3 regions of the Amycolatopsis benzoatilytica AK 16/65 genome follow, and region 2 is predicted to be linked to each of the others. Evidence: riboswitches for the same ligand, from Rfam matches in the RefSeq annotation. Region 2 holds a riboswitch; each other region holds the start of a gene.

Region 1 (10,358 bases), 4.4 Mb from region 2:
GAGCGCCTCGACGACCGGTGTGTGCGAGCCGATCCGCGGCGGCTTGCCGTCCGCGCGCAACCGGTCGAGCTCGCCGAACACCTTGGGCGTCGAGAGACCCTCTTCGTCGAAGGCCAGCACCCAGTGGAAGGTGTGCCGCCCCAGCACCGGCACGAGCCGCTCACCACGACCGGTGCCGAGCGCGGTGCCGCCGTACAGCGCGAAGGGCACGTCGCTGCCGAGGCGGCCGGCGATGGTGGCGAGTTCGTCCCGGGTGATGTCGAGCTTCCACAGCGAGGACAGCCCGACCAGTGCGGCGGCCGCGTCGGCGCTGCCGCCGGCCATGCCGCCCGCGACCGGAATGCCTTTGCGGAGCACGACCCGCACCTTCGGCGCGTCCGCATCCGGCCGCCCGGCGTACGCGGCGAGCTCGCGGGCCGCACGCCAGGCGAGGTTGGTGCCGTCGGTGGGGACCGTGCGCTCCCCCTCTCCGTACACCTCGAGCCCAGGATCGTCAGTAGCCGCGACGGTCACCTCGTCGGTGAGCGAAAGCGCCTGGAAAACGGTCACCAGCTCGTGGAACCCGTCCGATCGCAGGTCTCCGACGGCCAGGTGCAGGTTGACCTTGGCCGGGACCCGGACGGTGACAGGGGGAGGAACGACGGCGAGCACCTGTCCAGCCTACGTGGCGCCGCTCCGCCGGGGCTCACCAGGAGAAAAACCCCGGGGCGGGATCACTCGCCGGGCAGGACAGATGTCCTGATAGCCAGTACAGCTGACCTGAGATACCGGCCGCCGAGACCGATACGGCGAAACCAGTGTCGCGAACCGGACGGCTGCGGCATCCTTTCCGCGTGCCGATCACCACTGACTTCTGGGCCGCGACGGCGCAGATCATCCCGACGCTGCTGATCGCGTTCGCAGTGGCGGAGAAGTCCGCGAAGCTCACGAGAGCGCCGCGAGAGGGCAGGCGGATCGTGACCGCCGTGATGCTGCAGTTGTCGCTCGCCCTCGCCGCGGTGGCCGAGTTCCTCGCCCTCGGCGGCCTGCTGGGGATCGGCGGACCAGGCACCGCCCGGGTCGTGATCATCGCGATCGGCGTGGTGTCGTCGTGGACGATCTTCGTCGTGGCGATGTGGGCGGCCCTGAAGTTCGTGCCCGAGCAGGCCGAGTCGGAGGCGGCGATGGACCGGCTGGAGGCGAAGCTGGATCGCGAGCTGGCCGAGACAGCGACCCGCTCCGCCGAGATCTGGACCGGAATCAAGTACACAGCGGTGCTGATCGCCGAATTTCTGTCCCTGACCGGCCAGCTGCTGCTCGGCATCCTCGTCTGGCTCGCGCCGACCGGGGCCTCGATCTGGCTGGCGTGCTCAATCTGACCCGCCACAAGCGCACCGCGGACCGCCCCGATCCGGAGCGGCCCGCGGTGGAGATGCCTTGCGGCTAACCGGAAATCAGGCGGCGACCACGCTCTGCGGGCCACGCGCCGGCTGGCTCACGTGCGCGCCGCGCTCGGCGATCCAGGACAGCGCGGCGTCCGCGCGCTCGCCGCGGACCCCCAGGCGGAAGCGGGCGATCGGGGTGTCGCCGAGGCGGGTCAGGCCGCCGCCGATGGTGGCCAGCTCCACATCGAAGCGACTGGCCGCCTCGGGGAGCAGTGCGCCCACCGACGCGAAGCCGATCAGCACCACGTCGACCGCGCGGTCGTACTTCGCGGACTGGGCGCGCGAGGTCTCGATGGCCGGCAGCACCGCCTGTGCGGTCCAGCTGTCCGGCGTCGAGACGAGGTCGAGGACCGAACCGCGCTCCACCAGGGCGCCGTTGTCCAGCACCGCGACGTCGTCGCAGACCCGGCGGACCACGTCCGCGTCCTGGGTGGTGACGACGATCGTCACGCCCAGCTCGGCGCGGGCCCGGTCGAGCACCGCCAGCACGGCGCCGGCGTCCTCCGGCGCGATGCCCGCGGTCGGGTCGTCGGCCAGCAGCACCGCCGGGCCGGCGGCGAGAGCCTTGGCGACCGAGACGCGGCGGAGCTGGCCTTCGGTGAGTTCCTCCGGCTTCTGCGCGGCGCGCGCGGTGAGGCCGACCAGGTCGAGCAGCGAGCCGACCTTGCTGCGCCGCTGCGGGCCGTCGACGCCCAGCTGCTCCAGCGGGCTGGCGATGTTGCCCGCGACGGTGCGCTCGGCGATCAACTCCGGCTTGGTGCCGACAACGCCCAGCTGACGGCGGATTTCCCGCAGCCGCTTGCCGTCCAGCGTCGCGGTGTTGAGGCCGTCGAGCCGCACCACGCCGCGGTCCGGGCGCTCCTGCAGCGCGATGCACCGGGCGAGGGTGGACTTGCCGGAACCGGCCGGGCCGACGACGCCGAACAGCGAGCCGGCTTGCACGTCGACGCTCACGTCACGCAGCGCGGCGACACGGTTTCCGTGGAAGGGAAAGGACTTGGACACGTTTTCGACGGTGATCACGAAAGGGCTCCATGGCATACGGGCGCGGCGCCGATTCCGGGCGCGCCAAGCGTCATCGAATTACCGTCCGATGTGGACGGTGCAAGAAAAGACCGGAAGAAAGATCAGGCGATGACCATGGAGCGTTGACACGCACATACCGAGCGGCGACCTTCGTCGACGACACGTCGGCGGGTCAGCAGGAGCGGGCGGGTGACCCTCTTCATCGGAAACAGCCTCCATCGGTCCTGGCGGTAGCACCTGCCCTGCGGAGGGTGGTTGCTGCGACTTCGGCGAGCCAGGTCTCTCAGTCGCTCGGGATGGACGCTTCTGAGTAAAGCCGATCCCACGGACTGAACGCAAGCACGCGGATGCAGATCACACGTCTGGTGGCGGCCGCATGCCGGAACGGCCGTCTTGCCTCGCGGGAGCGGGAACCTCGGCCGCCGAACAGTGCTCCGACCTGGCAGACCCTGCCGAACGGCGATCATGAGATCCACTGTGGACAACGCAGACCCGGTTGCGGATCAAGGAATTTCGGCCGAAGAGCCAGAACTTTTCACTGTACCTCGGTCCGCCGCCGGGTGCACCAGCCGCTGAGGAAGGTAGGCCGCCAAGGCGAACCATCGGCTCTCGACGGGCCCGAACAGTCCGGTTCGCGACCACCGGAGCTTCCCCCGGATGCCGAGGCCGCCCGCACCTTCTCGAGTGCGCCGGACGAGGGCTTCGAGCGGACCGGGAATAGCCGCGCCGACAGCCTGGTTGAACCAATGTGACCCCGGTCGCGCCTGCCGCGACGCGAGGCGATTTTGTGTTTGCCGGGAAATGTCCGCATAAATGTCTGGACGATGGGCGAGATCCAGGACTCATTCCATCAGGCCAGCAACCAGTCCGGGGCGGGACCCGCGCGGGTTCCGCTGCATCGCCGCATCCGAGCCGGGCGGGCCGCAGCGGGACAGATCGCGCGGTCGCCCTGGCGGACGACGTCCGGACCTTCACTCGAGGACTGGGCGAAGCCGGCGCGCGTGCGGCCCTCGGCGGCCCGAGATCAGGACTTGGCTGCCGCGATCCGGGCGAACGCGTGCACGTCCAGCTGCTCCCCGCGCGTCCGCGGGTCGATCCCCGCCTCCGCGAGCAGCTCCCCCGCCCGATCGGCCGAACCGGCCCAGCCCGCCAGCGCGGCCCGGAGGGTCTTGCGGCGTTGCGAAAACGCCGCGTCGACCACCGCGAAGAGCCGTTCCCGATCGACGCCGGACACCGGGTCGGTGCGACTGAACGACACGAGCGCCGAATCGACGTTCGGGACTGGCCAGAACACCGCACGCGGCACCGCGGCCACCTTGCGGGCCGGGCCGTACCAGGCGAGTTTCACGCTGGGCACGCCGTAGGTGCGGCTGCCCGGTCCGGCCGCCATCCGATCGGCGACCTCGGTCTGAACCATCACGAGGCCACTGCGCAGCGATGGCAGCTCGGCGAGCAAGTGCAGCACCACCGGCACCGCGACGTTGTACGGCAGGTTCGCGACGAGGGACACCGGTTCCGCGGGCAGGTCGGCGGCGCGCACGCGCAATGCGTCCGCTCCGACCACAGACAGCCGTTCCGCGGCCTCAGGCGCGCGCTCGGCCGCCGTACGCGGCAACCTGGCGGCGAGGACCGGATCGATCTCCACCGCGACCACCTGGGCGCCCGCGGCGAGCAAGCCGAGGGTCAGCGAGCCGAGGCCGGGGCCGACCTCCAGCACGATGTCTCCGGGCTGCACGCCGCCGAGTTCGACGATGCGGCGAACCGTGTTCGGGTCGTGCACGAAGTTCTGCCCGAGCTTCTTCGTCGGCCGGACGTCGAGTTCGTCGGCCAGCCCGCGGATTTCGGCAGGTCCCAGCAGTTCCACCACCGGACGAGCCTACCCAGCGCACTCGGCGGCCCGAGCAGGCGGCACGAAAAACGCCGGCGGCCGCGAGCACGAAGCTCACGGCCGCCGACGGAGGAAAACTCAGGCGCGCTTGCCGCAGACCGGCCAAGCGCCGTAGCCGCCGCGGGAATCGCGGACCTTCTCCGCGACCGCGATCTGCTGCTCGCGGCTGGCCTCGCTGGGCAGCGACGCGTACTGGCTGCCGCCGTAGGCGTTCCAGGTCTGCTTGTCGAACTGGAGACCGCCGTAGTAGCCGTTGCCGGAGTTGATGGCCCAGTTGCCGCCCGACTCGCACTGCGCGATGCGGTCCCACGCGGAACCGTCGCCGATCGCCGGCTGCGGGGGCTGCTTGGTGCCGACCTTGATGATCTTGTCCTTGGCGGCGACGAGGATCTTCTCCGAGATCTGCTCGCGGCCGACCTCTTCGCCGTTCTTCTTGGTGACCTTGTAGGTGACCAGCTTCGTGCCCGGCGTGCCCGGGTCGTCGACGTTGGTCTGGCCCTGCAGCAGCGTCGGGTCGTCGACCTTCTGCACGTTCGGGTCGATGGTCTCTTCCTGGTTGACCATCGAGACGCCCATGCGGCTGATGTGGACCTCAGCGCCGTTCTTCAGGCCGACGTCGAGGCCGCCCTCGATCGCGTCGTCCGGGCCGAGGTTCAGCTTCAGGTCGGAAGCGAACTCCTTGGTGGTCACCGCGTTGGTGGTCACCTGACGCGGCGCGTTGGCCCCGTCGAACAGCGTGATGTGCTTGAGGGTCTTGACCTGGACGGTGGAGCCCTCGAGCGGCAGTTCGCCGGATGACGGCATCGAGGTCCAGGTGCCCTGGGAGAGCATGCTGCCCATGCCGAGCTGGTTCATCGCCTCGCCGAGCGTGGTGGCGCGGACCCAGGAGGGCCGGGACACGCCGTCGACGACCAGGTTCAGCTGGCGGCCGCGCTCGAGCTTGATGACGCCGCCGTCGCCGACCGCCGCCTGCGGGGAGGGCGAAAGCGCGTCGTGCTCGCCGACCGAAAGCCCGGCGTCCTTGAGCACGTCGCCGACAGTGCCGCCGAAGGTGTGCACGGTCTGCTGGTGACCGTCGACGTCGACGGTGATGCTCTTGTTCATCGCGAGCGCCGCCGCGCCGCCGCCGCCGATGGTGACCAGCAGCGAAAGCACGGCGCCCTTGAGGAAGCGGCGCTTCCACGTCTTGGTCGCTTCGCGCAGCCCGTCCTCGACGGCGGCCTTCTTGGCCTCCGGAGACGCGGTGCGGTCCTGCTCGACCTCGTCCGGCAGGACGAGCGGCGGGAGCAGGGTGGTCTCGGCGTTGATGAGCCGGATCAGCTCGTCCACGTCGACGTCGATTTCCGACATCAGCATGTCGGCGTCCGGGCCGAGGGCCGCGAGCACGTCCTGCTCGGTCACCTTCAGCTCGTCGGAGAAGTCGTACTGCCCGTAGGCGGTGTCGTCGAGCTCACGGTCGAGCACGGCCACCGAACCAGCGGGGGAGGAGAAAAATGCCGAACCCGCGTCAAGACGCGAGTCATCCTGCCTACTACCAGTCACCGGGTCGTTCCCTTTCCCAAGACATCGCGCGTCCGACGCGCGTCGTCCTTCGTTCGCGACGCACCCTCGCAGGGCACGCCTCTCAAGTCCGACACCCCCAGCCAGCGCCATCGTCACGGTCCCAGGTCGTACCAACCCGGTTCCGCTTCCCCGACGTGCACTGACGTGACTGGTGGGCGTATCAGCCGGTATCCGCTGCGCGGTACCGACCGGCACGATCACGGGACAGTAACGGGTGTCGGCGGGTTGCGCAAACACCCCCCGGAGTGTCGTGATCTGTGTCACTCATCAGGTGGACGAATGCCCGCACCCGAACGTCGCAATCCGTTCAACCCCATGTGACAGTGCGAAATCAGGCGGGCAGCCGGTAGACGCGTTCGGCAGTAGTCCGGACCGCCTCGGCGACCTCGTGCACCGCTTCGCCGCGAAGGGCCGCGAGATGCCGCACGGTGTAGGCGGTGCAATACGGCTCGTTCGGCCGCCCACGGAACGGATGAGGGGTCAGGAACGGCGCGTCGGTTTCGGCGAGGTACTGCCCGCTCGGCACGATCCGCGCCGCCTCTCGCAGCCCGTGCGCGTTCTTGAACGTGACGGTGCCGGCGAAGGACAGTACGTAGCCCTTGTCGATACAGCGGCGCGCGATGTGTTCGTCGCCGGAGAAGCAGTGGAAGACGACCGTCTCGGGCGCGCCTTCCTCGTCGAGGATCCGAAGCACGTCTTCGTGCGCTTCGCGGTCGTGGATCATCAGCGTCTTGCCGAGTCGCTTCGCGAGGTCGATGTGCCAGCGGAACGCGGCCTGCTGCGCGTCGTGCGGCGAGTAGTCCCAGTAGTAGTCGAGACCGGTTTCGCCGATCGCGACGATTCGCTCGCCGCCGGCCAGCCGCTCCACTTCGGACTGTTCGACCGGGCCGAATTCTTTGGTGCGAGTGGGATGGATGGCCACCGCGGCGAAGACGCGCGGGTCCCAGGTGGACGCTTCGGCGGCCCAGCGGGCGGCAGCGAGATCGTCCGCGACGGTGACGACGCGGGCCACCCCGGCCTGCGCCGCGCGGTCGACCATCGCGGAAACGTCGGCCGCGGTTTTCGCGCCGCAGGCGTCCAGATGGGTGTGCGCGTCGACCACCGCCACCGGGAGGCGGTCGGGGATCGGGGGAAGTTCGCGCTTTTCGTCGCCCATGCTCACCAAGCTACTGGGCCCCCTCACCGCCCCTCGCCCGAAGGCCGTGAAGGGCCCCTTGCAGGACTTGGATTCCCGCAAGGGGCCCTTCACGGAACGGCAGACGCGGTTCAGTCAGTCACGATCGGCGCCCACTCCGGGCCGGTCTCGCCGAGCTTCGGGTCCAGCTTGGTGAACAGCGGGCTCGGCTTGTCCAGCGGACGGCCGGCCTCGATCGGCGTCGATTCCCACTTCGCCTTTTCGCTGGCGTAGTCGCCGGTGAGGATCGGGTTGATCCGGTCCGGCAGGTCGAGGTCTTCGACCTCCTGCAACTCCGGCTGCGCGGCCCACACGCCGGTGCCGCCGAGCGCCTCGTGCACCTTCTGCGCCGAGTGCGGCAGGAACGGGGTGAGCAGCGTGTTCGCGTCGCTGACCACCTGCAGCGCGGTGTGCAGCACCGCGTCCCGCCGGTCGGGGTCGTCCTTGAGCTTCCACGGCTCCTGGTCCGACAGGTACCGGTTGGCGGCGGTGACGACGCGCATCGCTTCGGCGGCGGCCAGCTTGAACCGGGACCGCGCCAGGTGCGCGCCCGCGGTGTCGAACGCCGCCCGCGACAGTGCCTTCAGCTCCTCGTCGGCCGGAGCCGGCTTCGTCGGCGCCGGGATCGCCCCGTTGTTCTTGTGCGCCATCGAGATCGACCGGTTGACCAGGTTGCCCCACTCGTTGGCCAGCTCGAAGTTGGTCCGGCGGACGAACTCGTCCCAGGTGAAGTCGGTGTCCTGGGTCTCCGGGCCGGCCACCGAGATGAAGTAGCGCAGCGCGTCCGGGCCGAACTCGCGCAGGAAGTCGTGCACGTAGATGACGGTGCCGCGCGAGGTGGAGAACTTCGAGCCGCTCATCGTGAGGAACTCGCTGGAGACGATCTCGTCCGGCAGGTGCAGTTTGCCGTACTTGCCCGGCTCGCCGCCGCGGTCGCCCTCGCCGTTCTGGCCCAGCAGCAGGGCGGGCCAGATCTGGGCGTGGAAGGTGATGTTGTCCTTGCCCATGAAGTAGTAGGCGCGCGCGTCGGGGTTGGCCCACCACTCCTGCCAGGCGTCCGGCGTGCCGTTGCGGCGGGCCCACTCGACACTCGCCGAGAAGTAGCCGATGACCGCGTCGAACCAGACGTAGAACCGCTTGAGCGGCTGGTCGCGCCAGCCGTCCAGCGGGATCTTCACGCCCCAGTCCAGATCGCGGGTGATCGGCCGCGGCCGCATGTCGTCGATCAGGTTCTTGGTGAAGTTGAGGACGTTCGGGCGCCAGTCGTTCTTGGTGCCCAGCCAGTCGCCGAGGGTCTTGGTGAACGCGGGCAGGTCGAGGAAGTAGTGCTCGGTCTCGACGAACTTCGGCGTCTCGCCGTTGATCCGCGACTTCGGGTTGATCAGCTCCGCGGCGTCGAGCTGGTTGCCGCAGTTGTCGCACTGGTCGCCGCGGGCTCCGTCGTACCCGCAGATCGGGCAGGTGCCCTCGATGTAGCGGTCCGGCAGAGTGCGCCCGGTGGACGGGCTGATCGCGCCGCGGGTGGTCTTCGGGACCACGTAGCCGTTGCGGTTGAGCGCCAGGAAGATCTCCTGGGTGACCGCGGCGTGGTTGCCGGTGGTGGTGCGGGTGAACAGGTCGTAGGAGAGGCCGAGACCGCGCAGGTCCTCGTCGATCTGGCGGGTGTACTTGTCGGCGGTCTGCTGCGGGGTCATGCCCTCTTTGTCCGCCTGGACGGTGATCGGGGTGCCGTGCTCGTCGGTTCCGGACACCATGAGCACCCGGTTGCCGGCCATTCGCTGGTAGCGGGAGAAGACGTCGGACGGGACGCCGAATCCGGACACGTGGCCGATGTGGCGGGGGCCGTTGGCATAGGGCCAGGCCACCGCGGTCAACACTGGGGTGCTCATACCTGTTTAGCCTACGGATGCGTTCCAAGGCGATTTTGGGTGGTCGGGGAAGGGACAGCCGGTTCGCCGGCGAGAGGACCGCCGAGGACCCGCCGGAGAAGATCCGAGCCGGCGAAGTCGCTGAACGCGCCGGGCAGGTCCGACCGCGCCGGCTGGACGGGACGGTGCTTGCCCCCGCGCTGCTCGCGCCGTTCGGAACCGCGCTTGTCGGCGTTGACCGCCGCCCGCCTACCAGGCCGCGCTTGTCGCGGTCCGGGATCCTCGTCCCGGTCACCGCCGGGCTGGCTCGCCGTCAACCGCTCCAGCAGGTGGTCGACCGGAGCGCGCGACGGTTCTCCCGGCAACGATCCGATTGTGGTGCTGATGCGGGCGGTCTGGCGGGGCACGCGCGCCTTCGAGCGGTAAAACGCCTGATCACCCGGGCCCGACACGCCGGGAAGGGTCACCCGCGTTCCGAAATCGGCACGTAGGGTGGCCTTTCACCCGTCGTGGGGCTTGTCAGGGGTGCGCAGTGGCCGAACCGGAGAGTGGGCACGGGCTCACGCTCACTCATCGCGAGCAGGTGCTCGACTGGACGGCGGTGCGCGGTGCCGACGTCCGGTTCGTGTCGGTCACCATCAGCGAGAACGTCAACTGGAGCGACCCAGGCGCGGAACGGACCCTGCACGCCGCTCAGCACGCGGGCATCCACACCGGCGCACGGCATTACGCGCGGCCCGGCGCGGTGCACGACCAGGCGGACCACTTCGTCCGCACGGCCAGCCGGCTCGGCGCGTTCGCGCCCGGCTCGCTCGCGCCCGCGCTCGAGGTGGACGCGCAGAGCGTGGACGACCGGTTCATCAAGGCGTGGATCAAGCACGTCCGGCACGCCGCACGGATCCGGCGGGTCCTGGTGTACGCCGGGCACGACTGCTGGGCGCACCGGCTGCACCCGGACCGCTGGGCGGATTCCGACGTGGTGCTGTGGCTCGTGCGGCACAACGGGATCCCCGGCCGGCCCGGCTGGTTCCATGCCCGGCTCGGGCTGCATCAGCATGCCCTGTCCGCCGGAGTGCCCGGCGTCGACGGACCGGTGGCGCAGGACGCGGTGGTGTATCCGTTCGCGCTGTCCGATGTACTGCTCTGAGGTGCTGCTCTGAGGTGCTGCTCTGATCACCTTTTCCGCTGGTCATCGCCGGGTACGGGCACAATGGCGCGATGCTTTTCCAGCCGCTGCGGACCGACCTGACGCCTTCCGGGGCGTTGCGGCGGCTGTCCGCGTTCGCCCGCGCGCACGGGCTGCCCGAACCGGCTGCGGTGTGCGGCGACTGGTTCGGGTCGCGCGCGGTGGTCGCGCCGTTCGTGCCGGTCGAGCCTCGGCCGTTTCCCGAGGTGGCGCCAGTCGCCGTGCCGGC
Region 2 (10,358 bases):
TCGTCGCCCTCCAACCCTCTAGTGGGGACGTGCTCGCGGTGGCGCAGAACAGCAGCGAAACCAATCCGAAGGCGGCGCTCAGCGGCCAGTACGCACCCGGCTCCACGTTCAAGATCGTCACCGCGACCGCGGCACTGGAGGCCGGGCTGGTCACGCCGGATTCCGAAGTGCCCTGTCCGCTGACCGACCGGATCGGCACGCGGACGCTGTCCAACGAAGGATTCGACCTCGGCACCACCACCGTGCACAGGGCGTTCGCGAAGTCCTGCAACACCACGTTCGGCCGGCTCGCGTCGCAGCTGCCCGCCGACGGGCTGGCGAAGGCGGCCAGCCAGTTCGGGCTCAATGCGGACTTCGCGATCGACGGCGTGCCCACCGAGCTGGGCCGGGTCGACCCGGCGGCCAACGCGGACGAGCAGGTCGAGGACGGCATCGGCCAGGGAAAGGTGCAGGTCAGCCCGATGGGTGCGGCGGTGATGGCGGCGACCGCGGCGTCCGGGCGCACCGTCGTGCCGCGGCTGTGGGCGGACGGCACGAAGGTCAACTCCGGCTACCTCCCGCCGCCGGGCCCGGTGCTGTCGGCGCTGCGCGGCATGATGCGCGAAGTGGTCACCGGCGGCACCGCGACCGGACTGGCGAGGTCCGGCACCGTGTTCGGCAAGACCGGCACCGCGCAGTTCGGGGACGGTGCGGAGGCGCACGGCTGGTTCGTCGGCTACCGCGGCGACCTCGCGTTCGCCATTTTCCTGGAGGGAGCGAACGATTCGAAGCCGGCCGTCCAGCTCGGCGCGCAGTTCCTCGGCGGACTGAGCTAGCCGGCGCTTCGGCCGCGGCCGAACTGTTCGCGCCTTACCGTGGACGGATGGAAACCGTCGCCCTCGCCGAAGTCGCCGCTGTGCTGGCCGATCCGAGCCGCGCGACCATGTGCCTCGCGCTGCTCGACGGCCGCGCCTGGACGGTCGGCGAGCTGGCTGGCGCGGCGCGGATCGCGGTGTCTACGGCCAGCGAGCACGTGACGCGGTTGCAGGACGCCGGATTCGTCGCGCGGGCGAAGCAGGGGCGGCACGCGTACGTGCGACTGGCGAGTCCGCGCGTGGCGGAGCTGATCGAGCATCTGGCTCAGCATGCGGAGCTCAAGCGCCCGGACGGGCTGCGGACGTCGCTTCGGGTGCAGCGGCTGTCGTTCGCTCGCAGCTGTTACGACCACCTCGCCGGGACGCTCGGCGTGGCGCTGCGAGACGGGATGATCGGCCGCGGCCTGATCGACGTGTCGGACGGGCTCTCGCTCACCGACGCCGGCCGGGCGGCGTTCGCCGGCCTCGGCGTCGAGCTGCCGGACCGGCCGCGGCGGCCGATGCTGCGCGACTGTCTGGATTGGACGGAGCGGAGGGAGCACCTGGCCGGGGTGGCGCCGGCGGCGTTGCTGGAGCGGGCGGTGACGGCCGGCTGGCTGACCCGGGACCAGCAGCGCGCGGTCCGGGTCCTGCCCGGCGCGGAGGAGCCTTTCGCGACGCTGGGAGTCGATCTCGCCACTCTGCGCGCAATGCGAGCGTCGTAACACACTCCAGTGGTCCCCCGACCGGTGGTGCGCGGTCGGGAACCGGACGCCGCCTCACTATTCTGGACGCCTGCGGGCGGCCGGGACGGGAGGCGAGGAGTGGACCAACTTCCCTTGCTGTTAGGCGTCGGGGGCCTGGTCCTGCTGGTCTCCGTGGTCGCCGTGCGGGTGTCCATCCGGCTGGGGTTTCCGTCGCTGCTGCTGTACCTCGGGATCGGCGTCGTGCTCGGCGAAGCCGGGTTCGGCATCCGGTTCGACAACCCCGCGCTCACCCAGGCGCTCGGGCTCGCCGCGCTCGTCCTGATCCTCACCGAAGGCGGGCTCACCACGCGCTGGTCCTCGGTGAAAGCCTCGCTGCGGCCCGGAATCATGCTGTCCACAGTGGCCGTGGCGATCAGCATCGCGGTCACCGGCGCGGCGCTGCACTGGCTGCTCGGGCTCGACTGGCGAATGGCGCTGTTGTGGGGTTCGGTTCTCGCGTCCACTGACGCCGCGGCGGTCTTTTCCGTGCTGCGCACGGCCGGCGTTGGAAGACGCCTGGTCGGCGCGCTGGAGCTGGAGTCCGGCATCAACGACGCGCCCGCCTACATCGCGGTGGTGGTGCTCGCGTCCGGGGAAGCGGTCGACTGGTCGCTGCCGCTGCTGGTGATCTACGAACTGCTCACCGGGCTGGCACTGGGCGTCGCCTTCGGCTGGCTGGGCGCGCAAGCGTTGCGCCGCGCCGCTCTTCCGGCGACCGGCCTGTACCCGCTCGCCACGGTGGCGGTCTGCGTGCTCGCCTACTCGTCGGGGCAGCTGGCGCACGCCTCCGGTCTGCTGGCCACCTACGTCGCCGGTCTCGTGCTGGGCAACTCGAAACTGCCGCACCGGTCGGACACGCTGTCGTTCGCCGAAGGGCTCGGCTGGCTCGCGCAGATCGGACTGTTCGTGCTGCTCGGTCTTTTCGCGTCGCCGAGCCGGCTGCTCGAAGCGCTGGTGCCGGGCCTGGTCGCGGGCGCGGTGGTGCTGCTGCTCGCGCGTCCGCTGTCGGTGGTGCTGTCGGTGCTGCCGTTCCGGTTGCCGTGGCGGGACCAAGCATTCCTGTCCTGGGCCGGGCTGCGCGGCGCGGTGCCGATCGTGCTCGCGATGATCCCGCTGTCGCAAGGGGTTCCCGGCGCGGACCGGCTGGTGGACGCGGTGTTCGTCCTCGTCATCGTGCTCACCTTGCTGCAGGGCGCGACGCTCAGCCCGCTCGCCCGGGTGCTCGGGCTGGCGAAATCGGGACAGGCGCAGGAGATCGAGGTCGACGCCGCGCCGCTGGACGAACTCGGCGCGGAGCTGCTGCAGGTGCGCATCCAGAAGGGTTCGAAGCTGCACGGCGTGTACCTGTCCGAACTGCGGCTGCCGGTCGGCGCGACGGTGAGCCTGGTGGTCCGCGGGGGCACCGGGTTCACGCCGCAGAAGACGAGCCGGCTGCAAGTGGGCGATCAGCTCTTGGTGGTCGCGACCGCCGACGTCCGCGACGCCACCGAAGCGCGCATCCGGGCGGTGGACCGGGCGGGCCGGCTCGCGCGCTGGCGCGGGGAGTCCGGCGCCTGATCTCCAGTGTCCATTGTGGATGAACGGGGTGACCGCCGTCTCAGATCACGGGAAGGGGCTGGCTCAGTGCCGGGGTAGTCCGCTATCGTCCGGGTCAGGTCATGAGTGCCAGCGCGAAGCCCCGGCTTGCTGGCCGGCAACCCTCCTACCGCGGTGGGGTGCCCCGGGTGAAGACCAGGCCGGTCGCGCCATGCGGCAGGCAAGCGCGGGCCCCTCGCCGGGGGTCCCCCGGAACGCCGAGGAGGCGTCGTCATGACTCTCGCACTCGACCGGACCACTGCTGTTTACGCTGGTCCCGCCACTGTTCCCGCGGTCGCCGGTGCGGCGCTGCGAGTGCCGCTGGTGACCGGCGGCGACATCGGGTACGCCAACCTCGACCACGCGGCCAGCGCGCCCTGTCTGGACAAGGTCCGCTCGGCGGTCGAGGAGTTCCTGCCCTGGTACGCCAGCGTGCACCGGGGCGCCGGGTTCGCGTCCCAGGTCTCCACCCGGCTGTACGAGCGCACGCGCGACATCCTGCGCCGCTTCGTCGACGCCCGCGCCGGTGACTCGGTGGTCTTCACCCGCAACACCACCGACTCGTTCAACCTGCTGGCGAAAGCGTTGCCGCGCAAGACTTCTGTCGTCGTCTTCGACAGCGAGCACCACGCCGCGCTGCTGCCGTGGCGCGGCCCGAACGTGCGGCGCGTGCAGCTGCCGCGGACCCGGCTCGCCGCGGTGTCCGTTGTGGACGAAGCGCTGGCGGACTGCCCGGAAGGGCCCCGGCTGGTGGTGGTCGCGGGCGCGTCGAACGTGACCGGCGAGCTGCTGCCGGTCGCCGAGATCGCCGCGGTGGCCCGGAAACACGGTGCGCGAGTCGCGCTGGACGCCGCGCAGCTGGCACCGCACCGGCGGATTTCGTTGCGGGAACTGGATGTCGACTACGTCGCGTTGTCCGGGCACAAGCTGTACGCGCCGTTCGGCGCCGGTGCGCTGATCGGACGCAGCGACTGGTTGCGGGCGGCGCAGCCGTACCTGGCGGGCGGGGGTGCGACGAAGCTGGTCACCGAGGAAGCCGTCGTGTGGAACACCGGCGAGGAGCGGCACGAGGCTGGTTCGCCGAACACCGTCGGCGTGTATGCGCTGGGGGTCGCCTGCGAGGAGCTGGCCGCGAGCTGGGATGCCGTGGGCTCGCACGAAGCCGCGCTGCTGGAGCGGCTGCGCAAGGGGCTGGCCGGCCTTCCCGGATGCGCTGAGCTGCGGTTCTTCGATGCTCCGGGGGACCGGGTGGGCACGGTGAGTTTCGTGCTGGACGGGTTTGACCCGGGGTGGCTGGCGGCGGTGCTGTCGGCGGAATACGGGATCGGGGTTCGCGACGGGGCGTTCTGCGCACACGTGGCGACGCGGCGGCTGATCCGGGAGACCGGTGCCGACGGGCAGCAGGCGGTGCGGGTGAGCCTGGGGCTGGGCAGCACTGAGGAACATGTGGACCGCCTGGTGCTTGCGCTGCGGCAGGTCATCGCCCGCGGTGCGCGGTGGGAGTACGCGAAGGCGGACGGGCGGTGGGCTCCGGTGGGAGACCCGCGCGAGCTGCCCCCGTTCTGTTCCTGATCACGCGGCAGGTTGGGCGAGCGGGTCATGCCGTCGATGACGGCCGCTCCGGCGTGGTTCGAGCGACCGGATTAGGCCGGCTCCGCCGGTGCTGCCTGCCGCCGCGACCCGCCCGGGCGCGGACGTGGACAATGGGGGAGTGAGCACCGACCCTTCGCCGTCCGAATCCGAAGTCTCCCCGCCCGTGGACCCGCCCGAGCCGGGGGCGGCCGACACTGCCGCGGCCGAGACCGAAGCGACTGAAGCGCAGGCGCCGAAACGACGGGTCGTCTGGGTGGTGTTCGCCGTCGCGGCGGTGCTCTGGGCCCTCGACCTGCTCACCAAGAACCTCGTGGTGGCGAACCTGGAGGGCCAGCCGCCGAAGCCGATCCTCGGCGGGCTGATCTACCTGCAGGTGATCCGCAACGCGGGCGCGGCGTTCTCCATGGCCACCGGCATGACCTGGGTGCTGGCCCTGATCGCGATCGCCGTCGTGGTCGCGATCGTGTGGATCGCGCGCAGGCTGCGCTCGGTCGGCTGGGCGATCGGCCTCGGCCTGGTCCTCGCCGGCGCGCTCGGCAACCTGACCGACCGGTTCTTCCGCGAACCCGGATTCCTGCGCGGCCACGTCGTGGACTTCATCTCCGCGTTCGTGCCGAACGGGCAGGGCTTCGCGATTTTCAACATCGCCGACTGCGGGATCACCGTCGGCGGCGCGCTGATCGTGCTCCTGTCGCTGCTCGGCCGGGACTACGACGGCACCTCGACGCGCAAGAAGAAGGAAAAGGCGTGAGCGCCCGGATGCTGCCCGTCCCGGACGGGCTCGACGGAATGCGGGTCGACGCCGGGCTGGCCAAGATGCTCGGTCTCTCCCGCACCGCGGTCGCCGAACTGGCCGAGGCGGGCGACGTGCTGCTGGACGGCCGTCCGGCGGGCAAATCGGACCGGCTCACCGGCGGCGGGCTGCTCGAGGTCACCCTGCCCGAACCGGAACGGCCGGCGGAGATCATCGCCGAGCCGGTCGAAGGCATGCGGATCCTGCACGACGACGACGACATCGTGGTGATTTCGAAGCCGGTCGGCGTCGCCGTGCACCCGAGCCCGGGCTGGACCGGCCCGACCGTGGTGGGCGGGCTGGCCGCCGCCGGGCTGCGGATCTCGACGTCCGGCGCGGCCGAGCGCCAGGGCGTCGTGCACCGGCTCGACGCGGGCACCACCGGCGTGATGGTGGTGGCGAAGAGCGAGCACGCGTACACCGTGTTGAAGCGGGCGTTCAAGGAACGGACCGTCGACAAGGGCTATCACGCCGTCGTCCAGGGCCACCCGGACCCGATGCGCGGCACCATCGACGCCCCGATCGACCGGCACCCGCGACACGACTACAAGTTCGCGGTCGTGGCGGGCGGACGGCCGAGCGTCACGCACTACGAGGTGGTCGAGGCGTTCCGGGCGGCGTCGCTGGCGCACGTGAAGCTGGAGACCGGGCGGACGCACCAGATCCGCGTGCACTTCTCCGCGTTGCGCCACCCCTGTGCCGGGGACCTGACCTACGGGGCGGACCCGGTGCTGGCACGCAAGCTAGGCCTTTCGCGGCAATGGCTGCACGCGCGGACGCTCGGCTTCGCGCACCCGGCGGACGGCCGCTGGGTCGAGTTCGAGGCGGAGTACCCGGCCGACCTCGCCGGGGCCTTGGAGATCCTCCGGGACGGAAACTAGCCGCCCGGCGGTCCCGGTCGATCCTGGTTCCGGTGCGTGCGGGGAACAGTGAGGGACTCTGCGTCCCCCAATGTTCCCTTCACGAACTTCGGGTTAGTCGACCGACCAGGTCAGGGTGCGCTCGTCCGGCTCCGGGCGCGGGCTCCAGCGGACGGCGACCACCCGGGTCGCGTCCGGGAGCACGTAGACGGTGTGCCCGCCGAGTGTTTCGCCCGGCTGGACGCCGATCTTGTGCGGCGGCCGCGAGGTGAGCGAAACCGGGGCCTTGCCGACGACGTCGCCGCTGTCGGTGACCAGCTCGAGGTAGTTGTCCGGCAACGACGCGAACGGGATCGGCCCGCGGTTGGTGATCTCGGTGTGCACGACGACAGCTCGCTCGCCGTCCTCCAGCCGGTAGCCGGCGGCGCCGAAGAGGAAGTCGGCCGGGTCCTGGACTTCGAGCAGCTGCACCGACAACTGCTCGCCCTCGAGGCCCTGGGACTGCATCGTCTCGCCGATCCGGCCCTTCTTGGCCGGGCCGGCGGCGGGACGAGGATCGTCGCCGCGCGCCCACGACGCGGTCTGCGGGACGCCCCAGGTGCTCAGGACCGGGTCCGGATGCGCGGCCGGTCCGCTGTAGCCGTTGGGCGGCGGTGCGGGCGTTCCGTACGGCTGCGCCGCCGGAATACCGTTCGGTCCGGGCGGGTACGAGCCGGAGACGCCGGGGTTCAGGCCGGTCTGCGCCGGGGCATACGCGCCGGACCGGCCCGGATTCGGCAGCCCGGTCTGGCCCGGCGAGTACGACCCGGACATCCCTGGCCCGGCCGGAATGCCGTTGGGTCCTGCCGAGAAGGCGCCGGACGTCCCCGGGCCGGGCATCGGACCCGGTCCGTTCGGCGGCGGGTAGGCACCCGAAACCCCCGGGTTCGGCCCGGCGGGAATGCCGTTGGGACCGGGCTGGTACGCGCCGGAGACGGCGGGGTTCGGCCTCGCCCCGGACGCGGGAATGCCGTTGGGGCCGGGCGGGTAGGCGCCGGAAACGCCCGGGTTCATCCCGGCTTGCGCGGGCGAGACCGGCCCCGAGGTGCTGGGCGAGCCGCCTTGTGGTCCGGCTGCGGGGCCGCCTTGGGGCCGGGCTGCCGGGAACGGCGCGGACCCAGGCCCGCCCTGCGGACGCTGCCAGGACGCGGGCGCTCCGGAGATCGCCGCACGAAGCCCGTTGGGGTCGCTCTCGACGCCGACGAGCAGCGGCAGCCCGCTGCCGGACAGCGCGACCAGCCGGTACGCGACCTCTCGCGGATCCATCCCGACCTTCGCCGCGAGTTCGTGGACAGCCCCCTTGCCCAGCTCGGCGAGCGCGGCGAGCAGGCGGATGTCGGCGGGATCGGTCACGGCCACTCCGGCAACGCTACCGCCTCGCCCGCCGAACCAGGCCGCACTCCCGCATCCGGCGTGCCCCGGTTCACCGGATGCGGGGCGGACCGTCTCGGCAGCGGGGCGAGAAGGGGACTGGGCGGCGGCGGGTGCGGGCAGGGGGGCGAGGATCGCGCGGGCCCGTGTTCGCGGTCCGGGCGAATCACCGCCCGGCCCGGCTCCGATCTCGATTAGGGTCGGCAGCACACCTGACGTCAATCCTTGGGGGCACTGCCGATGTCCGTCGTTTCCGATCTCGCCGACGAGTTCGTAGAGGCGTCGTTCGACCATGAGCCGCTCGACGCCGCTGTGCTCGGGATTCGGCCGGACGCGCCGGGGCTCGGCGATCCGGGGGCGGCTGCCGAGGCCGCGTACCGGGAGGTGCTCGCCGGCCTTCGCGCGCGCGCCGAAGAGATCGACCCAGCAGGGCTGGACAGCGCCGACCGGGTCACTCGGGAGGTGCTGCTCAGTTCGATCGACGCGGTGTTCGACCAGTTCGACAGCCACGCGGCCGAGTTCACCGTCTCCGATCTGTTCATCGGGCCCGCCTCCGCGCTGCTGACCGTCCTGCCGATGATGCCGATGGCCGCCGGTTCGGTCGCGGAAGCGCATCTCGGCCGGCTCGCCGAGATCCCGGGCTATCTGCGCACGTTCGCGCAGCGGCACCGCGACGGCATCGCCGCCGGGCGGGTGCCGGTCGAGCGCTTGGTCAAGGGGGCGATCGCGCAGATCGACCGGTACCTCGCCGAGCCGGACAGCGACCCGCTGGCGCGGCACGAGGCGCCCGACGAGGACTTCGCCGAGCGGCGTGCCCAGCTGTTGCGCGAGGTCGTGCGTCCCGGCTTCCGCGAGTACCGCGACTTCCTCGAGGCCGAAGTCCTCCAGCACGGCCGCCCCGACGACAAGGCCGGCGTCTCCTGGCTTCCGGGCGGGGACGAGATCTACGCCCGGCTCGTCCGCAAGCACACCACCAGCACCCGCACCCCGCGGGACCTGCACGAAACCGGCCTCGCGGTGATCGCCGGGCAGGTCCCGGAGTACCAGGCGCTCGGCGAGCGGGTCTTCGGCACCCGCGAGCTGCCGGAGATCTTCGAGCGCCTGCGCACCGACCCGAAGCTCCGTTGGACCAGCGCCGACGAGCTGCTCGAGGGCGCGCGCACCGCGATCGCGCGCGCCGAGGCGGAGGCGCCGAAGTGGTTCGGCCGCATCCCGCAGCACCCCTGGGTGGTCGAGCCGGTTCCGGCGGACTCCGCACCGGGCGGGCCGCCCGCGTACTACATGCCTCCCGCGGTCGACGGGTCCCGGCCGGGCACCTACTTCGCGAACACGCACGAGGCGACCGAGCGGTTCCGGCACACCGCCGAGGCGACCGCGTTTCACGAGGCGATCCCGGGCCACCACTTCCAGCTCAGCGCCGCGCTCGACCTCACCGACCTGCCGCTGATGCGCCGGATCGGCGGGTTCACCGCATACGCCGAGGGCTGGGGCCTCTACACCGAGCGCCTGGCCGACGAGATGGGCCTGTACTCCGACGACGTGGCGCTGCTCGGCATGCTCACCTTGGAGTCGATGCGGGCCGGCCGGCTGGTGGTGGACACCGGGCTGCACGCGCTGGGCTGGACCCGGCAGCAGGCGGTGGACTACCTGGTCGAGCACACGCCGATGGCGCGGGTCGAGATCGAGTCCGAGGTGGACCGCTACCTCGCGTACCCGGGCCAGGCGCTCGCGTACATGGTGGGCCGGCTGGAGATCCAGCGGCTGCGCCAGGAGGCCGAAGAGCGCCTCGGCAGCCGGTTCGACATCCGCGAGTTCCACGACCTGGTGCTGTCCGGCGGTTCGCTGCCGCTGTCGGTGCTCGACGCGGTGGTCACCGAGTGGGTGGCCGGCCACGGCGACACCGTCAACGGGCTGGCCGCCGAGCTGATCGAGCTGGACTTCGAGCGGGAGCCGCTGGAGCGCACCGTCTACGGTCTGCCCGGCGACCACACCAAGCTGGCCGACCCGAGCCTCGCCGCGGCGGAGCGGGACCGGGCCGCGTACGCCGCGCTCGCCGAGCGGGCCGAGGCGATCGACCCGGCCGGGCTCAGCGCGTCCGAGGTCGTCACCCGCGAGGTCGTGCTCACCCACGCCCGCGGCGCGATCGACACGATCGATTCGCGGCTGTCCGGGTTCGCGGTGAGCGACGGCTTCAGCTCGCCCGCGCTGAACCTGATCACCATCCTGCCGGCGCTGGTTCCGGACAACGAGGACCGGGCGCGCGACTATCTCGCCCGGCTGGCCGCGGTCGGCGGCTACCTGGACGCGGTGATCGACGCGCAGGGCTCGACCGTGGCGGACGGGTTCGCGCCGCCGGACTTCCTGGTGCGCACCGGGATCGAGTACGTCGAGCGGTACCTCGCGAACGAGGCGGGCGACCCGTTCCGGGTGACGCCGGCGGTCGAGGTCGCCGGGTTCGCCGAGGAACGCGACCGGCTGCTCGCCGAGGTCGTCCGGCCCGCGTACGCGCGCTACCGGGACTTCCTCGCCGAGAAGGTGCTTCCGGTGG
Region 3 (10,358 bases), 370 kb from region 2:
CGGTATTGCCCGAAGAACCGGCCGGGCTGGTGCCGGGGCTGGTCCTGGGCGACACGAGCGCGTTGCCGCACCAGGTCGAGAACGAGTTCGTTGCCTCCGGGCTCACTCACCTGATGGCCGTCAGCGGAGGAAACCTGGTGGTCGTCGGAGGCGCGGTGCTGCTGCTGTGCCGGGCGTTGCGTGCCGGACCAAGGCTCTCCGCCGTCGCGGCCGGGCTGTCGTTGGCAAGCTTCTTGATCTTGGTCGGTCCCGAACCGAGCGTAGTGCGAGCCGGCGTGATGGGTGGCATCGGCTTGCTCGCGCTTGCGCTCGGCCGTCGCGGTTCCGCTTTGCCGGCTCTGGCGTTCGCGGTGTGCGTGCTGGTGGCCTGGGACCCGGCGATGGCGGCGAATTTCGGGTTCGCCTTGTCGGTCCTCGCCACCGCGGGGCTGGTGCTGCTCGCGCCGCGCTGGGCGGAGTCGTTGACGCGGAAGGGAGTTCCGCCAGGATACGCGGAGGGGCTTGCCGTGCCGCTGGCCGCGTTCGTGGTCACCGTACCGGTTATCGCCGGCATGGCGGGCACCGTCAGCCTGGTCTCGGTGGTCACCAATGTCCTTGCCGCACCGGTGGTTGCGCCGGTGACCGTGCTGGGCGTGCTGGCGACCGCCGCCGGGCCGTGGTGGCCGGGCGCCGGGCACCTCCTGGTCCGGCTGGCGGAACCGGAGGCGCAATGGCTGATCCTGGTCGCCCGGCACGGCGCGAGAGCGCCCGGCGCGGTGCTGACGTGGCCCGGCGGCTGGTGGGGCGGGCTGTGCGCGGCCGGCTTGCTGGCGGTCGTCGTGGTGGCGTTGCGGTTCCGCCGGATCCGGCTGCTGATCGCGCTCGGCCTGGTTGTGGTGCTGCTGACCGTCGTGCCCGTCAAGGTGCTGAAGCCCGGGTGGCCGCCCGAAGGCTGGGCGATGGTGGAGTGCGACGTCGGACAGGGCGACGCGGTCGTGCTCGCGACATCCGAACCCGGCCGGGCGGTAGTGATCGACACCGGGCCGGAGCCGGGACCGGTCGACGAATGCTTGCGGCGGCTGGGTGTCGAGCGGGTGCCGCTGCTGGTGCTGAGCCATCTGCACGCCGACCACATCGGCGGACTGGAGTCGGTGTTCGACGGGCGGGCAATCGGCGCGATCGCGATCGGGCCCGGACGGGCGCCTGCTTGGGCGTGGCAGCAGGTTTCCGGTGCGGCGAAAACCCGCGGGGTGCCGTTGGTGCAGTTGAGCGCCGGTCAGCGGTTGGCGTGGCCGGGACTGTCGCTGGACGTGCTCGGCCCGCGCTACGCCACTTCGCGGGCACCGGCTCTGCAGGACGGGACGATGATCAACAACAGCTCAGTCGTCCTGCGCGCGGACACGTCGGCCGGCCGGATCTTGCTGACCGGAGACGTCGAGCTGGCCGCGCAGGCGGACCTGCTCGCCGAGGGCGTCGACGTGCAAGCCGACGTGCTGAAGGTGCCGCACCACGGGTCGCGGTACTCGCTGCCGCAGTTCCTTGCCGCGGTGCGGCCGCGGACCGCGTTGATCAGCGTGGGCGCGGGCAACGGATACGGACACCCGAGCAAGTCCACAATGGACGTACTGCGGGTTATGGGCGTCCTCGTGACCCGGACGGATCTGGACGGGGACACCGCGGTGCTGCCGAGCGGCGGCGGTCCGGCGGTGGCGCGCCGAGGCGAGCCGCGAGGTCCGCCGCGGTAGGCGCGCCGGACCCCGCGCCGGCGCGTCAGTAACCGAGCGCCTTGGCGACTGCTTCGGCGGACGGCGGCACGGTGGCCTTCGGGCCGACGTGATTCTCGACCGCGTCGAGGGTCTTCAGGCCGTCGCCGGTGATGAGCAGGACGGTGTCGGCTTCCGGGTCGAGCTTGCCGGCTTCGATGAGCTTCTTCGCCGTCGCGACGGTGACGCCGCCGGCGGTCTCGGTGAAGATGCCTTCGGTGCGGGCCAGCAGCCGGATGCCTTCGACGACCTCTTCGTCGGTGACGTCCTCGATCGCGCCGCCGGTGCGGTTGACCACGTCGAGCACGTACGGGCCGTCGGCCGGGTTGCCGATCGCGAGAGAGCGGGCGATGGTGTCCGGCTTGACCGGCTGGACCACGTCGTGGCCGTTGCGGAACGCGGTGGAGACCGGCGAGCAGCCGGTGGCCTGCGCGCCGAACACCTTGTACGGGCTGGCGTCCACCAGGCCGAGCTGGCCGAGTTCGCGGAAGCCCTTGTCCACCTTGGTGAGCTGGGAGCCGGAGGCGATCGGCACGACGATCTGTTCCGGAATGCGCCAGCCGAGCTGCTCGGCGACCTCGTAGGCGAGCGTCTTCGAGCCCTCGGAGTAGTACGGGCGGACGTTGACGTTCACGAACGCCCACGTCTCGTGCTCGGCCGCCAGTTCGGTGGCGAGCCGGTTCACGTCGTCGTAATTGCCGTCGACGGCGATCAGGTCGCCGTCGTAGACCGCGGTGGTGAGGATCTTGGCGCGCTCGAGGCTCTTCGGGATCAGCACGACCGACCGCCAGCCGGCGCGGGCCGCGGCGGCGGCCGTCGCGTTGGCCAGGTTGCCGGTCGACGGACACGCGAGGACCTCGAAGCCGAACTCGCGGGCGGCCGCCAGGGCGACGGCGACCACGCGGTCCTTGAACGAGTGCGTCGGGTTGCCGGTGTCGTCCTTGACCCACAGGTTCTTCAGGCCGAGCGCCTTGGCCAGCCGGTCGGCACGCACCAACCGGGTGCAGCCGGGCTCGGTGTTCGGGGTCTCCTCGACTGTCGAGGGGACGGGAAGGAGTTTCTTGTAGCGCCAGATGTTGCGCGGTCCGGCCTCGATGTCCTCGCGGCGGACGCGGCCGAAGTCGTAGGCGACCTCGAGCGGCGAGAAGTCTTCGGCGGAGACGAACTCCGGGGCGAGCGGCTGCCGGTGGCCCTCTTCCTTCGACACCAGTTCGACAGCCGGACCGAGGTCGAGCGTCTTGTTGGCGGAGGTGGTGCGGAGGGTTGCAGTCATCGCGAGGTTCCTTCCTCATCTGCCCCGCCGAAGCGGGCCGGAATTGGCACCGTGGTCGTCAGCTATTCCGCGATCGCGGAATGACAGGCTGTACGCCGGTTGCCGGGGCTTCGTCGGGCCGTTCCCTCTGCCCCTCTGGATGAGCGGTATTCGATTGTCGGAGCGCCCGCCGGGCGCGTCCTCGGGTACACCGTACGACATGGTGATCGGCTCGTGCCATGGAGGCGGCCCACATCACCGGGGCGGGCGGACCGGCGGCCGGGTGAGAGGATGGCCGGGTGACCACCGCACCCGCGCCGCTGCACCTCGTCACGGGCGAGGAAGAACTGCTCATCGAACGGGCCGTGCGCGCCGCGCTCGACGCGGCGAAGGCAGCGGACCCGACGGCCGACCTCACGCGGATGCGGGTGTCCGATCTCACACCGCCGCTGCTGGCCGAGCTGGTGAGCCCGTCGCTGTTCGCCGAGGGGCGCGTGATCGTGCTCGAGTCGGCGCAGGACATCTCGCAGGAGCTGTCCGACGCGGTGCTGGCCTACCTCAAGGCGCCGGCCGAGGGCATCGTCCTGGTGGTCGTGCACAGCGGCGGCGGGCGCAGCAAAGCGGCGAAAGCCTTGCCGGGCGCACTGAAAAAGTCCGGCGCGGAGATCACCGAGTGCCCGAAGCTCACCAAGCCGGCCGAGCGCGAGGCGTTCGTCCGCAACGAGGTGCGCCGGGCGGGCGGCAAGATCGACGGAGCGGGGCTGCTGGCCCTGCTCGATTCGGTCGGCTCCGACCTGCGCGAACTCTCGTCGGCGGCGACCCAGCTGGTGGCCGACACCGGGGGAGCGATCGACGAGCAGGCGGTCCGCCGCTACCACACCGGCCGCGCCGACGTGACCGGCTTCGCGGTCGCCGAAAAGGCCGTGGCGGGCGACCGGGCGGCGGCGCTGGAATCACTGCGCTGGGCGATGCAACTAGGCGTTCCGCACGTGCTGGTGGCCGACGCGCTCGCCGACGCGGTCCGCACGATCGCCCGGGTTTCCGCCGCCGGACGCGGCAATCCGAACCAGATGGCGGGCGAGCTGGGAATGCCGCCGTGGAAGATCCGGAAGGCGCAGGGCCAGTCGCGCGGCTGGGGCGCGGACGGCCTTGCCGAGGCGATGCGCATCGTGGCGCGGCTCAACGCGGACGTGAAGGGCGCGGCGGCGGACTCGAACTACGCACTGCAGCGGGCGGTGCTGGACGTGGTCGCGGCCAAGGGCGACCGCTGATCCTGCCGCGGCCGGGGCTGCACGCTCCGCGTACAGAACTGCCAGGGTCGGCCGTCCGGGGAGGGGAGTGGGGCCGCCTGCCCGGCGGGGCTTGACGTCCCCAGCGTGGCTGTCGAGGTTCGCCGGGAGGACAGCCGTTGGCCTGACAGCGGGTTGGCCGTCCCGCGGGCTGGTCCGGCTGCCGTGCCCGAAATAGAGGCGGCGGAATCCGCTGCCTGGCACCGAATTCCCGCTGACGCCCCGGCCGCCGCGGTTGGCCAAGACACGGAAAAGGCCCGGCAGCCGAAGCCGCCGGGCCTTCCGAAGAGACAGCGATCAGAGCTGGTTCGCGCGCTTCGCGAGAGCCGACTTCTTGTTCGCGGCCTGGTTGGCGTGGAGGACGCCCTTGGTGACGGCCTTGTCCAGCTTGCGAGCGGCGTCGCGCTGGAGCTCGAGGGCCTTGTCCTTGTCACCGGCTTCGGCGGCCTCGCGGAACTTGCGGATCGCGGTCTTCACCGAGGACCGGATCGCCAGGTTGCGCTGCCGCGCCTTCTCGTTCGTGGTGATGCGCTTGACCTGCGACTTGATGTTAGCCATGGAGGCGTTCCTCTTTCACTCGGTGAAGGTCGCTGCCGCGTTCGTTTGGCACCGGACCGGCCCTGACGGGCAGCCGGGTTTCCTCCTTGACGGAATGCCGCACGGCAACAGTCGAAAATCTTAACAGTCCTGCTCGCAGCGTCGGCGAGGGCCCCGCGCAGGTGCCGAGGCGGGCCCGCCCGGAAGCCGTGCTCTGCCCCGCCGGCACCCCCGGGACGCTCTGCCCCGCCGGTGCCCCGAACCGAGCCTTCCCGAAACGTCCCGCCGGAAAGCCTTCGGCGGCACCTGCCGGCCTCCGCTACCGTGGACCGCGATAGTGCCTAGGGTTCCGTCGCCGGCCCGCAGGCCCGAAGCCGGGCCTCCGCCCACAACCAGGGCCGGCGGGACTGGTCCGAGCGGCACCGTCGGCGGGGCACCGTGTCCTGCCGTTCATCTGACGGGACAAAAGCCTGGAGGACCCGGTCTTCAGCGTGCGCCGAAGTCCTGAAAGGGTCCCGTGAACTCCAGTGCCCTGGCCATGGTTCTCGTCGCCGCGGTCGTCCACGCCGGATGGAACCTCGCCGCCAAACGAGTTTCCGGCGGCGGTCCGCGGTTCGTCTGGCTCTATTACACCGTCTCGGCCGTGGCGATGCTCCCGGCAGTCGGGGTCGCGCTGGCTGTCGAACCGGAGCGGCCGCAATGGAGCTGGCTGTTCGCCGCGGCGGCCACCGCGATCATGCACGTGCTGTACGGGATCGTCCTGCAGCGCGGCTACGAAGTCGGCGACCTTTCAGTGGTCTATCCGCTCGCCCGCGGCACCGGACCGCTCCTGTCGGTGCTCGTGGCCGTCCTCCTGCTGCACGAACGGCCCGGGGTTCTCGGGTTGGCCGGCGCGTTCCTCGTCGTGTCGGGCGTCCTGGTGATCAGTCTCGGCGGCGGCGCCGGCGACTCCCGCGCGCGCCGGGCCGGGGTGTTCTACGGCGTCCTCACCGGAGCGGCCATCGCGGGCTACACGCTCTGGGACGCGCACTCGGTCACCACGCTGGGCGTCCCGCCGCTGGTCTACTTCGGCGGCGGTGCGCTGGGGCAGAGCATCCTGCTCGCACCGGCCGCCGTGCGCGGCCGCTTCGAGGTCGAGCGGCTGTGGCGCGATCACCGGCGCGAGGTGCTGATCGTCGGGCTCGCCTCGCCGGCCGGCTATCTGCTGGTCCTGTACGCGCTGCAGATCGCACCGGTCAGCCTGGTGGCGCCGGCCCGGGAGCTGTCGATCGTGTTCGGCGGGGTGGCCGCCTGGCTCGTGCTCCGCGAGCGCAACGCGGTCCGCCGGCTCGCCGGGTCGGTCGTCGTCCTGGCCGGGATCGCGGCGATTGCGCTCGCCTGAGCGGAGCGCCTCGGGTAGGCAGGAGCCTATGGACGTACTGAGCAGCCGGGTGCTGATCCACCCTCGCGACCACGAGGTGTCCACCGCGTTCTACCGCGACAAGCTCGGCCTCGCGATCGAGCGCGAGTTCCCGGGCGGCACGCGGTTCTTCGCCGGCGGAGGATCGATCGAGGTAGTCGGAGCGGGCGAGGCGGGACCGGGCCCGGACGTCAACTTGTTCCTGCAGGTCCGCGACCTGCGGGCGACGCTGGCCGAACTGGCCGGCCGCGGCGTCGAACCGGTGCGAGAGCCGGTGCGCGAGCCGTGGGGCACCGACGAGGCGTGGATCGCCGACCCGGACGGGCTGCGGATCGTCCTCGTCGAGGTCCCGGAAGACCACCCGTTGCGCCGCGACCAGCGCTAAGCCGCCGGCTTCACCGCGCGCAGCTGGGCGGCCAGCGGGGCGAACCCGGGCGGGTCCCAAGTCCAGGTCTGCAGGTCCGTGAACCCGGCCGCGGCGGCTTCGTCGGCAAGCTCGTGCCGGGTGACCGGCAGCCATTTCTCGTGCGCCGACAGCAGCAGCCGTCCGCCTGGCCGCAGCACCCGGAACAGCTCGGCGAAGCCGGCCGGCCGGTCGTCCCACAGCTGGACGTTGTTGACGGTCAGCACGACGTCGACAGACGCGTCCTCGGCGCCGGTCCGCGCGGCGCTGCCCGCACGCACCTCAGCGCGGTCGCCGCAGCGGTCCGTGCACAGGCTGCGCATCTCGGGGGAAGGCTCGACGCCGATCACTTCGCCGGCGAGCCTGGCGGCCGCGTCCAGGCCGATGCCGGGACCGGGACCGACGACCAGGACGGTCTCGTCGGGTTCGAGGCGGGCGAGGTCGACCACGCGGTGTTCGGTGCCGGCGTTGCTGACCGCCATCAGCTTGCCGCCGAGCCTGCCCAGCAGGCCGCTGGGGTGTCCGAAGACCCGGTCGAACGCGGCATCGAGGACGCCGGGGCCGGGCGAAGGGGAGGGTGCGGTGCTCATACTTCGAGGTCATCACGAGACGCGCGGGGGCGCATCGGGGATGACCCCCACTCGCACCCGGAGGTCCATGGGACGATGGGGTACGGACATCCCCCACCATCCTGAGGACAGCCCGAGTGACAGCGCCCAAGACGTTCGCCGACACCACCTTCACGCCGCCGGAGTTGATCCGCAACTTCTGCATCATCGCCCACATCGACCACGGCAAGTCGACGCTGGCGGACCGGATGCTGCAGCTGACCGGCGTCGTCGAGGAGCGGGCGATGCGCGCGCAGTACCTCGACCGCATGGACATCGAGCGGGAACGCGGCATCACGATCAAGGCCCAGAACGTGCGGCTGCCGTGGCAGGTGGACGGCCAGGACCACGTGCTGCACATGATCGACACCCCCGGCCACGTCGACTTCACCTACGAGGTCTCCCGCGCCCTCGAGGCGTGCGAAGGGGCGATCCTGCTGGTGGACGCGGCGCAGGGGATCGAGGCGCAGACCCTGGCCAACCTGTACCTGGCGCTCGAGAACAACCTCCAGATCATCCCGGTGCTGAACAAGATCGACCTGCCCTCGGCCGATCCGGACAAGTACGCCGGCGAGATCGCGCACATCATCGGCTGCGAGCCGGACGAGGTGCTGCGGGTTTCGGCGAAGACCGGCGTGGGCGTCGGCGCGCTGCTCGACGAGGTGGTCCGGCAGGTCCCGCCCCCGGTCGGCGACCCGGACGCGCCCGCCCGCGCGATGATCTTCGACTCGGTCTACGACACCTATCGCGGCGTCGTCACCTACATCCGGGTGGTGGACGGCAAGATCACGCCGCGCGAAAAGATCAAGATGATGTCCACCGGCGCCACGCACGAGCTGCTGGAGGTCGGGATTATCTCGCCGGAGCCGAAGGCCAGCAAGGGCCTCGGCGTCGGCGAAGTCGGCTACCTGATCACCGGCGTGAAGGACGTGCGCCAGTCGAAGGTCGGCGACACCGTGACGTCCGAGCGCAACGGCGCGAAGGAACCGCTGGCCGGCTACCGCGAGCCGAAGCCGATGGTCTACTCCGGGCTGTACCCGGTGGACGGCTCGGACTACCCGGAGCTGCGCGAGGCGCTGGAGAAGCTGCAGCTCAACGACGCCGCGCTGACCTACGAGCCGGAGACGTCGGTCGCGCTGGGCTTCGGCTTCCGCTGCGGGTTCCTCGGCCTGCTGCACCTGGAGATCACCCGGGACCGGCTGGAGCGCGAGTTCGGGCTCGACCTGATCTCGACCGCGCCGAACGTGGTGTACCGCGTGGTGCTGGAGGACCGCAGCGAGGTCGTCGTCACGAACCCGTCGGACTGGCCGACCGGGCTCAAGATCGCCGAGGTGCACGAGCCGGTGTCGAAGGTGAGCATCCTCGCGCCGTCGGAGTTCGTCGGCACGATCATGGAGCTGTGCCAGACCAAGCGCGGCGTCCTGCTGGGCATGGACTACCTCTCCGAGGACCGGGTCGAGCTGCGCTACACGATCCCGCTGGCGGAGATCATCTTCGACTTCTTCGACACGCTGAAATCGCGCACCCGCGGCTACGCCTCGCTCGACTACGAGGAGTCCGGCGAGCAGGTCGCGGAGCTGGTGAAGGTCGACATCCTGCTGCAGGGCGAGACGGTGGACGCGTTCTCCGCGATCGTGCACAAGGACGCCGCGTACACCTACGGAAACCGGATGGCGACGCGCCTGCGGGAACTGATCCCGCGGCAGCAGTTCGAGGTCCCGATCCAGGCCGCGATCGGCTCCCGGATCATCGCGCGCGAAACCATCCGCGCCATCCGCAAGGACGTGCTCGCCAAGTGCTACGGCGGCGACATCTCGCGGAAGCGGAAGCTGCTGGAGAAGCAGAAGGAAGGCAAGAAGCGGATGAAGACCGTCGGCCGGGTGGAGGTGCCGCAGGAGGCATTCGTCGCGGCACTGTCCACTGAGGACAGCGGCAAGAACAAGAAGTAGCGGTTGCCCATTGGGGTGAACGGCGGTTCCGGGTTCTCGGAGCCGCCGTTTTCTTTTGGTGTCGGCAAATGCGGACGGGGACTCTCTGGTGCGAACAGCGAAAGGAGAGCACCATGACAGTCATGACGGACATCGAGTACCCGCCCGGGTCGGCTCCTATGACGGTGCACGACCTCGATGGGATGCCGCAGGATGGCCGACGTCACGAGCTCATCGACGGGGTGCTGGTCGTGACTCCGGCACCGGGATACCGCCACCAGAAGATCGGGTACCGGCTTTATCACGTGCTCGAGTCGGCATGCCCGCCAGAGTTCGATGTGCTCGGCGCCCCGTTCGCGGTGCACATCGGCGACAAGCTGGAACTTCAGCCGGACGTGCTGGTGGGGTGGAGCGAGGACTTCACCGAGAAGGACCTTCCGGCTCCACCGGTCCTCGCGGTCGAGGTGTTGTCGCCGAGCACGACCATTCACGACCTGAACACCAAGAAGGCGACCTACGAGCGGCTGGGCGTCCCGAGCTACTGGGTGATCGACCCGGACGGTCCGGAATTGACGGTGTTCGAACTGGACGGCGACGGCCGCTACCAGCAGGTCGCCAAGGCTGCGGGTGCGCAGGCATTCGAGGCGCAGCGGCCGTTCCCGGTCCGAGTGGTGCCCGCGGCCCTCGTCGGCCGGAGCTGATCAGCCAGGGGCGGGCGCCGGTCAGCCGTTCCCGATGATCCGGCCGATCTCCACGAAAACCGCGGCGCGGCGTTCGGCGGCCATCACGCGGTCGTACTCGGCCCAGTCGTCGTGGGTTCCGGTGGCGGCGCGGAAGACGTCGCGCAGCAGCGGCGGCAGGCCGTCGGCGGGGAATCCCGGATCGGCGTCGTCCGGGCCGATCACGCGGACCGGGCCGGTCACCGACAGCCATCGCCAGCCGCGGCGAAACGTCACTGTCGCATGGCCGTTGCGGCGCAGCAGGGCGAGCTTGTGCGCCCCTCCGATGGCGACGAAACCTACGCTCGGCTTGCCGGACACCGGGTCGGCCAGGACGCCCGCGTTCACCACCGAGGCGTGCACGGTGCCGTCGGCGCGGGTGGTGGCCACGGTGGCGAGGCCGTTTTCCTCCACGGTCAGCACGCGGAGCTGCTCGAGATCTGCCGTCATGTCCGGGTGCAACGCCAAGGCGGCCCGCGGC

What was found. A riboswitch is a leader RNA that binds a small molecule or an ion and turns the genes downstream of it on or off. The one in region 2 is predicted to bind S-adenosylmethionine.
Region 1: it holds a riboswitch for S-adenosylmethionine, as region 2 does, so the genes downstream of both, AMYBE_RS0138455 (methionine ABC transporter ATP-binding protein) here and AMYBE_RS0117130 (aminotransferase class V-fold PLP-dependent enzyme) in region 2, are expected to answer to the same signal.
Region 3: it holds a riboswitch for S-adenosylmethionine, as region 2 does, so the genes downstream of both, thrC (threonine synthase) here and AMYBE_RS0117130 (aminotransferase class V-fold PLP-dependent enzyme) in region 2, are expected to answer to the same signal.

The regions. Positions count from the first base shown of each region.
Region 1 covers NZ_KB912942.1:8,198,597-8,208,954, reverse strand. Annotated here, with positions in the region: gene AMYBE_RS0138465 (4-(cytidine 5'-diphospho)-2-C-methyl-D-erythritol kinase) at 1-651, opposite strand, end outside; gene AMYBE_RS0138460 (hypothetical protein) at 834-1,358, shown strand; gene AMYBE_RS0138455 (methionine ABC transporter ATP-binding protein) at 1,434-2,447, opposite strand; SAM riboswitch class I at 2,663-2,753, opposite strand; gene rsmA (16S rRNA (adenine(1518)-N(6)/adenine(1519)-N(6))-dimethyltransferase RsmA) at 3,475-4,317, opposite strand; gene AMYBE_RS0138445 (resuscitation-promoting factor) at 4,417-5,802, opposite strand; gene AMYBE_RS0138440 (TatD family hydrolase) at 6,233-7,057, opposite strand; gene metG (methionine--tRNA ligase) at 7,168-8,964, opposite strand; gene AMYBE_RS0138425 (glycoside hydrolase family 25 protein) at 9,476-10,090, shown strand; gene AMYBE_RS0138420 (aminodeoxychorismate synthase component I) at 10,162-10,358, shown strand, end outside.
Region 2 covers NZ_KB912942.1:3,752,590-3,762,947, reverse strand. Annotated here, with positions in the region: gene AMYBE_RS0117145 (penicillin-binding transpeptidase domain-containing protein) at 1-815, shown strand, start outside; gene AMYBE_RS0117140 (ArsR/SmtB family transcription factor) at 863-1,558, shown strand; gene AMYBE_RS0117135 (potassium/proton antiporter) at 1,658-3,136, shown strand; SAM riboswitch class IV at 3,234-3,348, shown strand; gene AMYBE_RS0117130 (aminotransferase class V-fold PLP-dependent enzyme) at 3,389-4,726, shown strand; gene lspA (signal peptidase II) at 4,866-5,498, shown strand; gene AMYBE_RS0117120 (RluA family pseudouridine synthase) at 5,495-6,421, shown strand; gene AMYBE_RS0117115 (AsnC family protein) at 6,515-7,792, opposite strand; gene AMYBE_RS0117110 (DUF885 domain-containing protein) at 8,051-10,358, shown strand, end outside.
Region 3 covers NZ_KB912942.1:4,118,637-4,128,994, reverse strand. Annotated here, with positions in the region: gene AMYBE_RS0118905 (ComEC/Rec2 family competence protein) at 1-1,724, shown strand, start outside; gene thrC (threonine synthase) at 1,750-3,015, opposite strand; SAM riboswitch class I at 3,028-3,161, opposite strand; gene holA (DNA polymerase III subunit delta) at 3,294-4,265, shown strand; gene rpsT (30S ribosomal protein S20) at 4,581-4,841, opposite strand; gene AMYBE_RS0118885 (EamA family transporter) at 5,338-6,201, shown strand; gene AMYBE_RS0118880 (VOC family protein) at 6,230-6,604, shown strand; gene AMYBE_RS0118875 (class I SAM-dependent methyltransferase) at 6,601-7,212, opposite strand; gene lepA (translation elongation factor 4) at 7,329-9,179, shown strand; gene AMYBE_RS0118865 (Uma2 family endonuclease) at 9,293-9,859, shown strand; gene AMYBE_RS0118860 (pyridoxamine 5'-phosphate oxidase family protein) at 9,881-10,327, opposite strand.